Regions from separate parts of the Peribacillus sp. NPDC058075 genome, predicted to be linked through region 2. Evidence: riboswitches for the same ligand, from Rfam matches in the RefSeq annotation. Region 2 holds a riboswitch; the other holds the start of a gene.

Region 1 (7,587 bases), on a different contig from region 2:
GTTAATAATGCGAACCATTTGGGTTTTTTACAATCATCAAACGGAAGAAATAATATTGAGGTTAAAGATTATGGAACAAAACCATTTGTAGTGGATATCAATGAAGCTACAAAACAAAATACTACCTACCGTACCGCATTATGGACAGGAAAACATTTGCAAGTTACATTGATGAGTCTTAATGTTGGTGAAGATATTGGTTTAGAAATTCACCCTAACGTTGACCAATTTTTGCGTATTGAACAAGGTCAAGGGGTTGTTCAAATGGGGAATAGACAGGATAATTTAAACTTTGTAAAAAACGTATATGATGATTATGCAATAATGATACCTGCTGGTACATGGCATAATGTAACCAATACAGGTAATATCCCCCTAAAACTTTATTCGATATATGCTCCTCCTAACCATCCATTTGGCACTGTTCATGTTACCAAGGCAGACGCATTGGCTACGGAAGAAGGGCAGCGGTTGTGGCAATAGATCAACTCTAAATAAATACCCTTCTCCTTAATCGAGAAGGGGTTATTTTATGTAGGATGAATAATTAGAAAAGTTAATTGACAGAGTATAACTATAGTACAAACTCCACGTGGTACCCTCATTTCAAAAAGCCCTTACTCATTGAGTAGGGGCTTTTTTTGTTGCAAATCTAAGATGGGGTGAGTGTTCTTGAATATCACATCATAAACACCAATTTTATTAATGATTTTTTGAAATAATAATCTCCTCTAATGAACCATTTAATTTCCTTTTACATACATTATCTAAGCAAATAGCCCATTGTCATTCGGTAAATCCAGGAGGGGTTCGTATGAGAAAAAATTTCAAGCAATACGGCCAAACTCTCCATTTGGTCGGAGGGAACTTAGTGTATATTTCCAACATGATTTACTCTGTCTATTCAAATGGAATTATTTCTGATTATCAACAGTATTTTTTGGATATAAAAAATGCAAAAATTGTTAGTCAAAGCAGTATACAATCTCTTGAGACAATTTCTCCTCCATTTATTTTGGAAACGGAACATGGATCATTAATTAAAGCATTTAAAGATATATTAGATTGTCTAAACAGTTTAATATTAATGAGTGAAAATGTCACACCCATCGATATAAAGGAAGCTGATATCTTGAATGAGATTTCTATATTAAAAGTCATCCAGCAGGAAATAACTGAAACTACACTCGGTTTGATCGAAAAGCTAAATTCACAACCAAGAAGGTGAGAAGCTTTGAACCAAGGATTTGATGAAAATGATATATTGTTATCGTTACCTACTAATACTGCGGATAAGATAGATTTTTTTGGGGCAATGATCGTGAATATAGGGAATATTATCACGGTTCTCGGAATTGCAGTAGAAGATCAAGAGGTCAAAGCGGTCGAAGAAGGTGAAGAAGGAGTAGGAGGAACTAATAACGCGAAAAATACCTCCACATCCGGTTCAGAATCTGATGCAGGTTTTATATTAGCACTGATTGGGTCTATACTGGTGACAGTTGGAGACTTGGTATCTACAGGAGCTACTGCACTCGCAATTGAACAAACAGCATTATTAGAAAAAAAAGCAGAACAAGAAGCGAAGGAACAAAGTAATAAAATGAAAAAAATGGAAAAACAAATAAATTCCTTACATCAGGATATGAAATCTTTAATATATATTACAGAATCGCTAAAAAGAGAAGTGGTCGTCTTACAAAATTTTATTTATCCCCATTTTTATCAACAGTGATTTTTGCATGTATTAATATAAATTTATTCGGTCGGGGGGCAATAATATGAATAATGATCATTCAATTATTGAAGAAGCAAAAAACACCTTAATAGGAAGGTTGTTTACACTAGGAGGCTCTGCTTTATTTCTTATTGCGGAGTGGTAGTAGCTTATCAAGCATATAATAAACTTATCCAAAATTAAATGAATTTTTTGTGATGTGTAATTTCAAAATTTATTAGTTAGGATGGGTGGTTATGAATGTTTATGGAAACATCTATCCTGGCTTTTAAATAAGAATATCTTTACATTTTTGACCATTTTTCTCAATAAGTGTCGTATGAATATGAGTATGGATATGGAGCATATCCGGGATATCCATATCCACTGTATCCACCATAATAGGGCTCTGTAAGCAATGCTCCACCTGTGAGACCTCCTGCAAATGGAAAACCATAGCTAATACCAATACCACCATAATCTCCAATGGAGCCAACACCACCAATACCAACGGGAATATGAGTAATGTGTCCAATGCGTCCAATCCCTCCGATTGGGCCAATTCCACCTACAGTAATTCTCCATAAATCATCTGTAAATAAACCTGCATTTAATTCATACATTTCAAGTAATTCCTCCATAATAATTTAGTTCCTTTAGATTATGTATAGATATGGAGAATGATTAGGTTCATAACTAGGAATAATAATTTCCCTAAACAAAAAACCTATCCTTGATGAATACCAGATTGAAGAGTTTGAAAACAACATTCATTATGCGATGGAATATCATTTACCAATAAGTTTTACAATACATAATGAGAGAAATCCAAAAGAATTGCATGGATACTGTGTGTACATTCATCCTGTAACGAAAGAGTTACGAATCCAGAAGAAAGATAGCTCCTTTGAGAAAATTCAGTATAGAGCGAAATGGAGGGAGACCTTTGCTTTAGTTATACGATCCAAGAACCAATATTTTAAAGAAAAAAACTATAAAGAATTGGAATTATTAACAGGAAAATCGTTTTCAAGCCTAGCTACTCATAAATCAAGAAAGATGAAGCTATCAAACGTTAATTGCTATATAGCCGACCATAAAACGACTGTACAGCAGCGAAAAGATTGGTATGTAAAGGAAAAATACCATAATGAAGTGTGGAAAGCTATCGAAGGTTCAGACGGAAAATTCCTAATTTCTAATTATGGTCGTTTCAAGCGTTTATACAAAAAGTTAGAAATGTTTTTGCTTCCTTATCTCCATAAGCGTAGTGGGAACTTAATGATAAAGGTGCTTTTTAAGAACAAAGTCAATAAATATAAGATTTCACATTTGGTTGCTCATCACTTTGTAGGTAACGCCAAGCAAGGTGAAGTATTGCATCATAAGAATTTAATTAAAACAGATAATTATTTTGTGAATCTTGAATTTATCACCAAAAAGGAACTTGGCAAAAAGACAGGATTTAAGTCTACAAGTAAACCAGTTGTTAGGCTTGATAAAGATACAATGGAGATTTTGGAGGAATATAGATCGGTACGTGAAGCCGGTAGAAAATGCTTCTTTTCATATCAAACCGTTTTAAATCGCTGTAAAAATAAAACTTAAAAAAGTGATGGTGATATGTTTATGTTCGCTGAAGAGTATGAATCACTTGGATCTGACTTATCGATTGCTGAGTAACAATATCGCAAGTTAAGGAGTGAGAAGGATGAGAACAATTTCAGAATTCACTAATCACCTTAAACATTGCATCCAGGAAGAACACGGTACAGGACTAAGTGAAAAGGCCGTGAAGGACATTAAAAAGACAATTGAAGGAGCCGTTAAAGGCGCGGTACAAAATCAAAAGGCGGCAGAAAAAAGGTACTATGAGCAAAAATATATTACTGAAATGTTAATCGATAAAATCGGAATGGTGCTGAAACAGTAGACGAAAATTTTTGACATTAGGGGTTTAGGAATAATATTGACTCTTCATGACACTCATTTTACATCTTGGACATGTTACTTTTTCGTAATGCATGAATCTAATCTTCCTAAGATCTTGTCTTGTTAACAAAGGAAATACATTGTATCTGGCTCCACATTCAACAGTATTCTTGTCTTTAACTATGTGTCTATCATCTGTATTAGTTGAGTAAATAGTAGGGATTAACATATTAAAAACCTCTTTTTAATAGATTATAAGCCATCAAAAAATATCTTAACACCTGAGCTTTGCGACTTATACTTTGCAATTCCACAATTTTATCATGGAAAAACATCTGAATAGGATTTAAATAAAAACTTAACATTTCTATTACAATTACTATCCAAATGACTGAATATTTGACACAAACTGCGACATAAAGGGGAGATGAAAATGTTAATTCGTTCGATAAAGAACATTGATTGCTGTAAAACATTAAGTATTTAATAATTACTTATTAGGGATTGCTTAAGAATCAACTTGTCTAGCTTTTCACTATATTTAAGTGTTTCTTGATGATTTAGACCTTTTTTAACACCAGTTTCTATAAGTAATTTTCTTAGGTTCTTTATATTTAATTCTAACTCCCTATACATTTTTATTTCGCACATTTGAATACTCCTTTTTAGGTAAGTAATTTCTATTTTAGGATTATATTACAATTATTTAATTATTAAAATATTTTCTCCTAAACTTGTTAATAAATAGGGAAATAGACATAAAATTATCCTGCATTACGTCACAGTTCGAATAAATGGTGGACACAAATTGTGAAGGAAGGGGGAGATTAGGTGCAACGTATTTTGGATGCATGCTGCGGTAGTAGAATGTTTTGGTTTGATAAACAAAATGATGATGTAACGTACATGGATAATCGTCAAATAATGAAAGTCTATGTGATGGTCGAACTTTAAACGTCAATCCGGACGTAATAGCGGACTTTAGAAATATGCCATTTAATGATGAATCGTTTTATCTGGTTGTATTTGATCCTCCACATTTAATCAAAGCTGGTGAAGATTCGTGGTTGGCCAAGAAGTACGGGAAATTAGATGAGTTATGGGAATTTGATATAAATCAAGGATTCAAGGAATGCATGAGGGTTTTAAAGCCAAACGGAACACTGATTTTTAAATGGAACGAGGACCAAATCTCATTGAAAGAAGTCCTTAATGCTATTGGGTTTGAACCGTTGTTTGGAAATAGAAGAAGTAAAACGCATTGGTTAGTTTTTATGAAGTAATGAATAGTCCGAATAAACCGTGACATAAAAAATGTACCTATCCCGGCCAAAGATAGTTTTACTAATCCGAAAGGAAATATAAAATGTAAGCACCCAAATTAAATTATATGTTAGCAAAGGACAGGAAGTTCCGATAAATATTTAATGCTGAAGGAAGGAGTCAATTCATGAAAGAACTAGCCGAGCTAAGAAGAATTGTGGACGGTCAAAAGACAGTTTCAACAAAACGGTTAAAGCCTTTGCTTGATGAGATTCAAAAGTCATATATCCAAACGGCCAATAAGGTTAAAAGCCAGAAAGAAACGATCAAAAAAATCAATACAAATTACAGTGTTGCAAATTCAAAGGCGGCTAGGTTATCGGTACATGTCCAGACTCATGAGGATACAAAAATTCGTTGGAAAGCTTTTTATAAGTTGGCTCTTAATTTAAACATAGCAGTATTAAATAGGAGGGGAGAATAAGGATGGCTACACCAAGCAGAGACGACCTATCAGAAGCACTGGAACCCAAACACGTTCAAGATATATTGTGTATAGGAAGAAGCCAGACATACGAATTATTTAAAAACCCACCTTTTCATGTCATTAAGATTGGGCGAATTTACAAAGTATCGAAAGTGACATTTTTTAAATGGCTTGATGGAGAAGAGCATGGAGATTGAATCCTTGTTCTTTTTATTTTGTCATGGTAATATGTCATTAGTTAAAAGCGAGCACAGTGGTAGGTTTTTGGTAGGATACTTGGTAGGAATGAGCAATAACTAAAAGAACTACAAAACATTTCGATAAGTATCATACACCGTTAAAACCCTATTACATAGGCTTTTAAACAACAACATAATACTAGAAAGCACAGCAATGTGTTGATAGTGTCCTTCGGGGTCGGGTGAAAATCCCAACCGGCGGTGATGAAGAAATTCTAAGCCCGCGAGCCTGTTAAAGGCAGGATTTGGTGAGATTCCAAAGCCGACAGTAAAGTCTGGATGGGAGAAGGACGTGTGGAACCCAAGTGTATACGTACGCCTAATTTTTCAAAAATGAAAATATTAGGCTTTTTAGGTATACAATTTTTTCACTCATTTCTCCTGCTAACTCCTTAGGTCATCCTAAGGGGTTTTTTATATTTTATAAAAGGGGGAAAAATATGTTTACGGGAATCATTGAGGATATCGGGACCGTACATTCCATGAAAAAAGGAAAAAGCAGTATGGAGTTATCGATTCGTTCTGAAAAAATCCTTGAAGATGTTCATCTGGGGGATAGTATTTCAGTCAACGGGGTCTGCTTAACGGTAACGTCCTTCACGAAAAGTCTGTTTACGGTCGACGTGATGCCGGAAACGGTCAAAGCTTCCACGATCCGGACTTTGAAATTGGGATCATCTGTGAATCTTGAACGAGCCATGAGTGCACAGGGAAGGTTTGGCGGTCATTTTGTTTCAGGTCATATCGACGGAACCGGAACGATCATAAAAAAAGAACGGAAAGAAAATGCCGTATATTATGTAATCCAATTGGAAGAGGGGCTCAGTGCCTTTTGCATTCCAAAAGGATCCGTGGCCATTGATGGGACGAGCTTGACGATATTTGGGATCGAAAGGAACCTATTGACTGTATCACTGATTCCATTGACTCATCAGGACACCATATTGGGACAAAAAGCGGCTGGCGATATAGTTAACATTGAAAACGACATGATAGGGAAATATATAATACATCAAATGAAAAATGGAAATCCAAAACCAGGACTGAATTTAGAGTTTTTGGCAGAGCATGGATTCTAATAAAAGGGCGGTGTAATGATGTTCCATACAATAGAAGAAGCGATAGAAGATTTGAAGGCTGGCAAGGTAGTAATCGTATCCGATGATGAAGACCGTGAAAATGAAGGGGATTTTGTAGTGCTGGCCGAAAAGGCCACACCGGAAGCGATTAATTTCATGGCGACTCATGGACGTGGTTTGATTTGTACAACCATCACTGAAGAACTGGCAGCGAAATTGAAACTGCATCCTATGGTAGGAGAAAATACCGATCATCATGGCACTGCTTTTACGGTAAGTGTCGACCATAAAAGCACCTCTACAGGAATCAGTGCTTTTGAAAGGTCCTTGACCATCCTTGAGCTTCTTAATGAAGATTCGGTCGCTGAAGATTTTCAAAGGCCTGGTCACACTTTTCCGATAGTCGCAAAAGAAGGCGGCGTATTAAGGAGGGCAGGACATACAGAGGCATCGGTGGACTTGGCGAAATTATGCGGTGCTGCTCCAGCTGGTGTCATTTGTGAAATCATGAATGAAGATGGATCGATGGCTCGGGTATCCGATTTAGAAGTCATCGCTGATAAATTCAACCTGAAATTCATTACGATAGCCGATTTGATTCGGTATCTTCAACAAAATGATACGAGCGGGAAACAGGAGCTTGAACTGAACATCCCGAAAGCTTGAGGATTTAAGGAATTAATCTTAACAGAACAAAAAAATTATATTGTTTTTTAAAATTAGGAGGAATTGGACATGGGGAAAACTATTGAAGCACAATTAATCGGATCAGGATTGAAAGTCGGCATCGTGGTAGGAAGATTTAATGAGTTTATCACAAGCAAGCTTTTAGGAGGGGCATTGGATGGCCTTAAGCGTCATGGCGTTGAT
Region 2 (7,587 bases):
AAAATGATTTAACCAAAACCGCTGAACAAATCATTAAGGTTACCAATGAACATCAGGGATCCAGCAATGAGGTTTTACAAATAGCTTCGGAAATAATAGGCAACGAATCGAAAATGATCATTCTTAATGATGACAAAATGATATTCTCATCCATCGGAGGAGATAATGAGTTCGAAATCACACCGGAACTCATAAAAAATGATTCAGAATTACTCAAGGTTTTTACGGAAAGAAAGACTGTAAAAAAGGAAATGGCGCTATCCGATGAAACGGGTAACGAAGAATTGTCAGCAATCGTAGTAGGCATTCCACTTGAATTGAATGGGGAACAGGATGAAGTTTTTCTATTTCAATCGTTGGAGTCCATGGAAGAAACCACAAAATCTACAACACAGTTCATTTTATTGGCGGCGGGCATCGCCATTATTTTGACAACGATTTTTGCTTTCTTTTTATCCACAAGAATCAATGCCCCATTGGTGAAGATGAGGGAAGCCGCTCTAGCGATTGCCCGGGGGAAATTTGATACCAAGGTTCCAATTCTGACTCAAGATGAAATCGGTGAGCTGGCAATAGCGTTTAATCAGATGAGGAAGCAGCTAAAATTCAATATGAATGCACTTAGTCAGGAAAAGGAACACCTCTCAAGCATTCTTAGCAGTATGGCAGATGGGGTCATTACCTTCAATAAAGATGGCACCATTCTTGAAACGAATCCGCCCGCGGAAAGGTTTCTGCAATCCTGGTACTTTGAAAAGGGCTCTAACCGTGAAGATAATGTGAATGTTCCCTTGGTTTTAATGAATCTTTTTGACGAATCAGAATCCTTCGATAAGGAGAAGGTCGGTGAAATTACCTTGCAGGGACGTGATTGGGGATTGATTGTCAGTCCGCTATATACAAATGCCGACAATATTCGGGGAGCGGTCGCCATCATACGGGATATGAGTGATGAAAGACGTATGGACAAACTTAGGACTGATTTCATAGCGAATGTCTCCCATGAGTTAAGAACGCCGATTTCAATGTTGCAGGGATATAGTGAAGCAATCGTAGATGACATTGCGAGCAGTGAAGAGGAAAAGGTGGAAATGGCCCGCATCATCTATGATGAGTCTTTGAGAATGGGACGTTTAGTCAATGATCTGCTCGATCTTGCTAAATTGGAATCTGGTAAAATGAATCTTAGCTATGAATGTGTACCTATTTCACCTTATTTAAAGAGGATTACAAGTAAGTTTTCCGGACTAGCTAAAGAAAAAGGGATCACAATATCAGCCAGTCTTGAAGATGATCAAATTCAATGGCATTTCGATCCGGACCGTATTGAACAGGTTTTAACCAATTTAATTGATAATGCGATTCGTCATACTCCTTCAGGAGGTAACATTGATGTCATTCAGAGGACAAATGATCGAAGGGGTCTGATCATTGATGTGAAGGACTCTGGATCAGGAATTCCCGAAGAAGATTTACCTTTTGTATTCGAGAGGTTTTATAAAGCGGATAAAGCAAGGACCCGCGGGCGTTCGGGAACCGGATTGGGTTTGGCCATCGTAAAAAATATAATCAATGCCCATGATGGCTTCATATCGGTAAACAGTTTGCCTAATAAAGGGACGACGTTCAGTTTTATCCTGCCTCGAATTTTGGAGAATGCTGAATGAATGACGGGTGGCTTGCCAAAAAATCTTGTTTCATAAGGAACTGAGAAGACAAAGGCAATTGGATTCTTTCCAACTTGCCTTTGTTTTTTTTAGGAAACAGATAAGTCCCGAATATGTGGAAATTAACGGAATTTTATAATAAGATAAAAGCCGAAGTATGTAACTTTTGTTTAGGATTGACGACTATATTTATGAACGGATGTGGGGAAATGATGGATTCCGTTTTCCACGATCTTTATGAGAAATATCATCAGGAAATTTATCAATTTATATTTTATATGACTAAAAATCGAGAAACGGCTGAGGACCTTGTCCAGGAGGTCTATATCCGGGTGATGAAGGCGTATGAACGGTTTGAAGGAAAGAGCAGTGAAAAAACGTGGATGTATTCGATTGCTAGAAATGTGACGATTGATTACTTTCGGAAACAAAAAGGGTGGAAAGACAAAATCTTTCCTAACTTTGATTGGGATAGGCAATTGATAAAAGATAAAGAACCCATTCCCGAAGAAGTGGCTATCATGAACGATAAAATCCAAGATATTTATCAATGCTTAAACCGGTGTACCACGAATCAAAGATCCGTCATCATTTTACGATATATTCAGGGATTGTCCATTACGGAAACTGCTGAAGTATTGAATTGGAGTGAAAGTAAGGTAAAAACAACCCAGCACCGTGCTTTAAAGGCTATTAAAAAGTTGATGGAGGATTTATCAGGGAAGGAGGGCCACCGCATTGAGAAGGTCCCGTTGGAAAGAAAGCGAAATTGAAGACATGCTCCGAGAGCTTCCGAAATTTAAAGATGACCGAACCAAGGCAGAGGTGTTTGCAAGAGTGCATGATAAAAAGAGAAAGAAACACTGGATACCTCTAATTGCGGGTGTTGCCTCCTTATTCTTAATGGTTGTTTTGGCATCATCGTTAATTATTGAAAAAAAAGGAACGACAAGTCAAGAGGGTAGCGGCAGTAGTGGGAAATTATCTCTATCTGAAGATAAGGAAACGGCAGATCGTGAACGGCAGGATGCAAGCAACAAAGAAAATCCTCCAGAAGATAAACAGGATATTCAAGAGTTTTCGAGTAAGCAAGCAAAAATCGAATCTAAAGACGGGGTTTCTGAAATGGAACCCGGAAAAGGGAAAAAGGAAAAAAACTTTGCACAAGCGATCTATCAAGATGACCTACACAATTCATCGATCATTACGATGGGTATCCCAGATGATCAAATGAATTTCATCGTTCCCATTTCAATTAAACTCAAACATTATGATCAAAGTGATACATTGAAACAGTTAGTTAATCAAATGTCCGATATCAATGAAGAGCAATATGGGTTATCTGACTATTTTCCACTTGATATAAAGATTAGCCAAGGAAACGATATGGCCACTGCTCATATTGATTTTCAAGAAAAAAGCCAACTATTGGATGAAGATACACTTTTTCTCCATTCGATGGAGGAAACGCTTTCCTACAATAATATAGAGAAATTGACATTTTCTACAGAAGGTAAGAAAGGTGCCAAGTTTGCACATGCGGGATATTTAAAGGAGGTGGCAATACCTCATCAAAAAAATCGCACATACCTGCTTTACCAAAAAGATAAGTCCTCCCCAAGGTTTCTTGTTCCAAGCAATATGGGATATCAGGACTTTGAGGAGGCGCTGCAAGCTGGAAAAGGGGAGGCAGACATCGAGGGAATTTCTCCTGCAATCCCGCCTGACCTGAAATGGGAAAAGATAAGCTCTAATGGAGATCTTGTGATCATCCAATTATCAGATCAAGCTGCAATTGAAAATAATGAGGAATCCCTTCAAGCCTTAGAAGCCATACTCTTCATAGCTAAGGATTTTGGTTTTGAAAAAGTGAAGTTTGAAAATGCTCCAATTGAAGAGGTAGGCCAGCTGAATTTAACTGACGACATATTGGTGCCCAAAGCACCGAACCGAGTGAATTGATGCAGCGGGCAATGCGTTTATAAACACCCTGTCCATGGTTGGCAAGAGCCCCATGCATTCACAGAAAAAGTGCCCGCGCTAACGGGCACTTTTTTTCTTATAATGAAATACGGGCCATGAATGTAATGTCTTCTGTTTCCATTAAAAATTGTTTCATGTTATCTTCCAATGGTAAATCAAAGCTCAAAACCATGATGGCTTCCCCGCCAGCTTCTTTTCGGCCAACCTGCATGGTGGCGATATTGACTCCGTGATCTCCCAGGACCTTACCTACGTTACCGATTACACCAGGTTTATCGGTATGCTGGATATAAAGTAAATTCGGTTCTGGGTGAAAGTCGATTTTGAAACCATTCAAACCTACGATTCGAGAACCGTAATTTTCGATATAGGTCCCACTGATTGTTAATTCACGGTGGTCACCTTTTACTTTTAGGCTGATCAAATTCGAGTAACCTAAAGAGTCCGTAGAGATTTTTTCACCAACGGTTATGCCGCGCTCTTTTGCGATCAACAAGGCATTCACTTCATTTACTGATGCATCGACCCTTGATCTGAAAAATCCAGAGATTAGACTTTTTGTAAGAATCGCTGTATCGAAATCCAATGATTCTCCAGCATACGTAACGGAGATTTCCTGAATTCCTTCATTCATGCACTGAGAAGCAATGGATCCCATTTGCTGAACAAGCTGATAAAACGGCTGTACCTTTTCAAACACTTCTTTAGATATGGCTGGAAGGTTGATCGAACTTGAGACTGGATTTCCTTCGAAATAGGTCAACACTTCTTGGGCAACCTGTACGGCAACATTTAATTGTGCTTCTTTAGTGGAAGCGCCCAGATGCGGTGTAGCAATGACTCTATCCAGTTCAAGCAGTTTATGGCCAAGTGGAGGTTCTTCGACGAAAACGTCCAGTGCCGCCCCTGCAACATGTCCTTGAACTATCATTTCATATAAATCATCTTCGTCCAGAATACCGCCCCGGGCGCAGTTCAGTACATACACCCCTTTTTTACAGGTAAGCAGTTTTGCTTTATTGATTAATCCTCTAGTTTCATTCGTAAGTGGTGTATGAACAGTAATGATGTCTGCTTTAGGAAGCAATTCATCTAACGGCAGGGCGGATACGGACATTTTCTTTGCTCGATCGACAGTAAGGAACGGATCATAGACAATGACATCCATGCCGAATACCTTAGCGCGTTTGGCAATTTCCCCTCCGATACGTCCAAAGCCAATTATTCCTAATGTTTTCCCGCGCAGTTCAGTACCCGTATATGAAGAACGTTTCCACTCCCCATTCTTCAGTGAAGCATAAGCTTGCGGAATGTGGCGCATTAATGAAGCCATCATGGCGAATGTATGTTCAGCTGTTGAAATGGTGTTGCCGTCAGGTGCATTAACCACGACAATCCCGCGTTTTGTCGCCGAGGGGATATCTATGTTATCAACACCGACACCAGCGCGTGCTATAATTTTTAGCTGCGGCATACGGTTCATTAAATCCTCCGAAACCTTCGTAGCACTCCTTACAAGAATTGCATCAATCTGATCAAGTTCGTTTGCAGCTTCCTCTACGGTCTTCTGAATGAGATGAATATTGGATGCCTCAGATAGCGGTCCGAGTCCTTCTGGTTTAATGGCGTCTGCTACTAAAATCCGATACACGTCTAAACACCTTCCTAGGAAAAGAATTATCTTAAATTTCAGTTAATTTTACAATTGAAATGCTGAATATGTCAATTTGGCTTATCTGGATGTAAGCGCTTAATAGAAAATCTATCATCTAATCATCTGCTTAATGTCGCGATATAAATGGCTTCATCAAGGATTGAATAATATAAAAAAATAATTTTCATTATTTTGTATTTTCATTTTGTGTATCCACTATGAATCAACTGAAAAAAAAGTGCTATCAAAAAACGTGTAATTCAGATATAATGGGAAGTATAAAAAATTTTATAGATCTATCTTCGGGGCGGGGCGCAATTCCCCACCGGCGGTGATGAAGGATTTCTTCTTCTAAGCCCGCGAGCCTTACAAGGCAGGATTTGGTGCGAATCCAAAGCCGACAGTATAGTCTGGATGGGAGAAGATGGAGGTTCCTGAGTGCGTTTCAACAGTTTTTTGCTGAACGTTTGTTTGATGTAACCTTTAATTTATCCCTTTAATTCTATTGGAATTAAAGGTTTTTTTATTGAGCATCAACATATTTTGGAACCCTAACCTCTTTTTCAGGTAGATCGGAAAAGAAGGAGAGAGACCTATGAAAAAGAACAAAGTGAAAAAAACGGTTACACTTGCCATGATGGGAAGCATTTCTTATTTATTAATGCTTTTAAATTTCCCGTTTCCGGGATTCCCTCCTTTTCTCAATGTTGATTTTAGCGACATACCAGCACTGATGGCGGCATTAATTTTCGGTCCAATGGCTGGAATTCTGGTCGAGTTCATTAAGAACCTATTGGATTTAGTCATGACAGGGACCTTGACTGCTGTACCTGTCGGGCATATCGCTAACTTTATAGCCGGAATACTGTTTGTCTTGCCGACTTATTATGTATTTCAGAAAATCAATTCAAAAAAAGGGATGACATTCGCTTTACTTGCGGGAACAGTTTCCATGGCAGTATTCATGAGTGTTTTAAACTATTATGTCTTCTTACCGGCTTATACCTTCTTTATGGGATGGGATGCAATGTCGGCACCCGAGTCAAGAAAGTTCGTTACGACGGCAATCTTGCCTTTCAATGTAATTAAAGGCCTACTCATCACATCTGTATTCATGCTGCTGTTCATTAAATTACAGACATGGATCAATAAGCAAACATTATATAAAAATGCTTAATGGCATTGACGATAGAAATAAAAAAACAACCGGATATTCGTATTCGGTTGTTTTTTTATGCCTGTTTTAGTATGGGAGATGACAAAAGAAAAGCCATTTTCGATAGAAAATGGCTTGTACGTTATTCGAATTTAAGTGCATCTCCGTCAAATGCTTCGTCAGCAACTTTAATAGAATCCGTTGGGCATCCTTCAAATGCATCCATCATGTCATCTATAAGTACATCAGGAATTTCAACGATTCCCTCGTTATCGTCAAGGGTAACAAACGCAATCCCTTCGTCATCGTAATCATATATATCTGGTGCCGCTGCTCCGCAAGCTCCACAAGCTATGCATGTTTCTTTATCCACAATAGTAAATTTAGCCATGAATATAACCCCTCCTAAGTTGATTGACAACTGATAATCTTTTTATTTCAGATTATTATCTCTTTCTTATTGTAAGACCGAATGCCAAACTTTTCAATAGAAATTGTATTGATAATAACTATCATGTAGCACAATGACAACGGATAACATCGAAATAATTAACTTGGTTCTTTCCATGATTCGTCATTTAGTCACATGATTTCCATTGTATTCATCAATAATAACGGCGATTTTTGCAGTTATTTGTTACAATGGGTTTATTGGTTAAATGAAACAAGGATGTGAGTCCCATGAATAATTATCTACAGGCCATCATTCTATATGCGATAAAAAAATTTCAAGGCGAACGCTCCATTTATGCTATATACCATATGCTGCAGGGGAAGAAATCGTCACAAACAATCCAAGATGCCCATTTATTCGGGCTAACGGATATTTTTGGGACAATACCTCGATTTACCCGTCAGCAATTAAATCAAAACATTGAACTTTTACTTAAGCATGATTTGATTAATTTAACGGATAAACCAGATGCATATGAGATTAGTATGCAAGGTGAGGGGAAGTTAGTCGATTACTTTAAAAATAATCCTTTTCCAGCGTATATAAATGGTTGGAAGTATCACAATATCACCCCGGTTTTCTGGGGAAGGTTAAACTTACTCATTCAAACCATATCCCATATTGTCCACAATGAAAGACGTTTTTATCCGATACAAAGAAATCCCAAAATCCA

What was found. Region 2 has a riboswitch for FMN ahead of ACFVS1_RS05585 (ECF transporter S component). Riboswitches for the same ligand answer to the same signal wherever they lie in the genome.
Region 1: another riboswitch for FMN. It lies ahead of ribE (riboflavin synthase); the one in region 2 lies ahead of ACFVS1_RS05585 (ECF transporter S component).

The regions. Positions count from the first base shown of each region.
Region 1 is NZ_JBHVSL010000003.1:193,565-201,151, reverse strand. Features, by position in the region: gene ACFVS1_RS21750 (cupin domain-containing protein) at 1-483, shown strand, start outside; gene ACFVS1_RS21745 (hypothetical protein) at 815-1,228, shown strand; gene ACFVS1_RS21740 (hypothetical protein) at 1,235-1,735, shown strand; gene ACFVS1_RS21735 (hypothetical protein) at 2,044-2,358, opposite strand; gene ACFVS1_RS21730 (YolD-like family protein) at 2,420-3,325, shown strand; gene ACFVS1_RS21725 (hypothetical protein) at 3,429-3,650, shown strand; gene ACFVS1_RS21720 (aspartyl-phosphate phosphatase Spo0E family protein) at 4,133-4,285, opposite strand; partial or broken gene ACFVS1_RS21715 (class I SAM-dependent methyltransferase) at 4,517-4,932, shown strand; gene ACFVS1_RS21710 (hypothetical protein) at 5,100-5,396, shown strand; gene ACFVS1_RS21705 (DNA-binding protein) at 5,399-5,596, shown strand; FMN riboswitch at 5,803-5,933, shown strand; gene ribE (riboflavin synthase) at 6,079-6,717, shown strand; partial or broken gene ribB (3,4-dihydroxy-2-butanone-4-phosphate synthase) at 6,736-7,374, shown strand; gene ribH (6,7-dimethyl-8-ribityllumazine synthase) at 7,453-7,587, shown strand, end outside.
Region 2 is NZ_JBHVSL010000001.1:1,095,804-1,103,390, forward strand. Features, by position in the region: gene ACFVS1_RS05565 (ATP-binding protein) at 1-1,667, shown strand, start outside; gene sigX (RNA polymerase sigma factor SigX) at 1,880-2,440, shown strand; gene ACFVS1_RS05575 (hypothetical protein) at 2,406-3,629, shown strand; gene serA (phosphoglycerate dehydrogenase) at 3,727-5,301, opposite strand; FMN riboswitch at 5,599-5,734, shown strand; gene ACFVS1_RS05585 (ECF transporter S component) at 5,900-6,481, shown strand; gene ACFVS1_RS05590 (ferredoxin) at 6,603-6,851, opposite strand; gene ACFVS1_RS05595 (YpbB family protein) at 7,142-7,587, shown strand, end outside.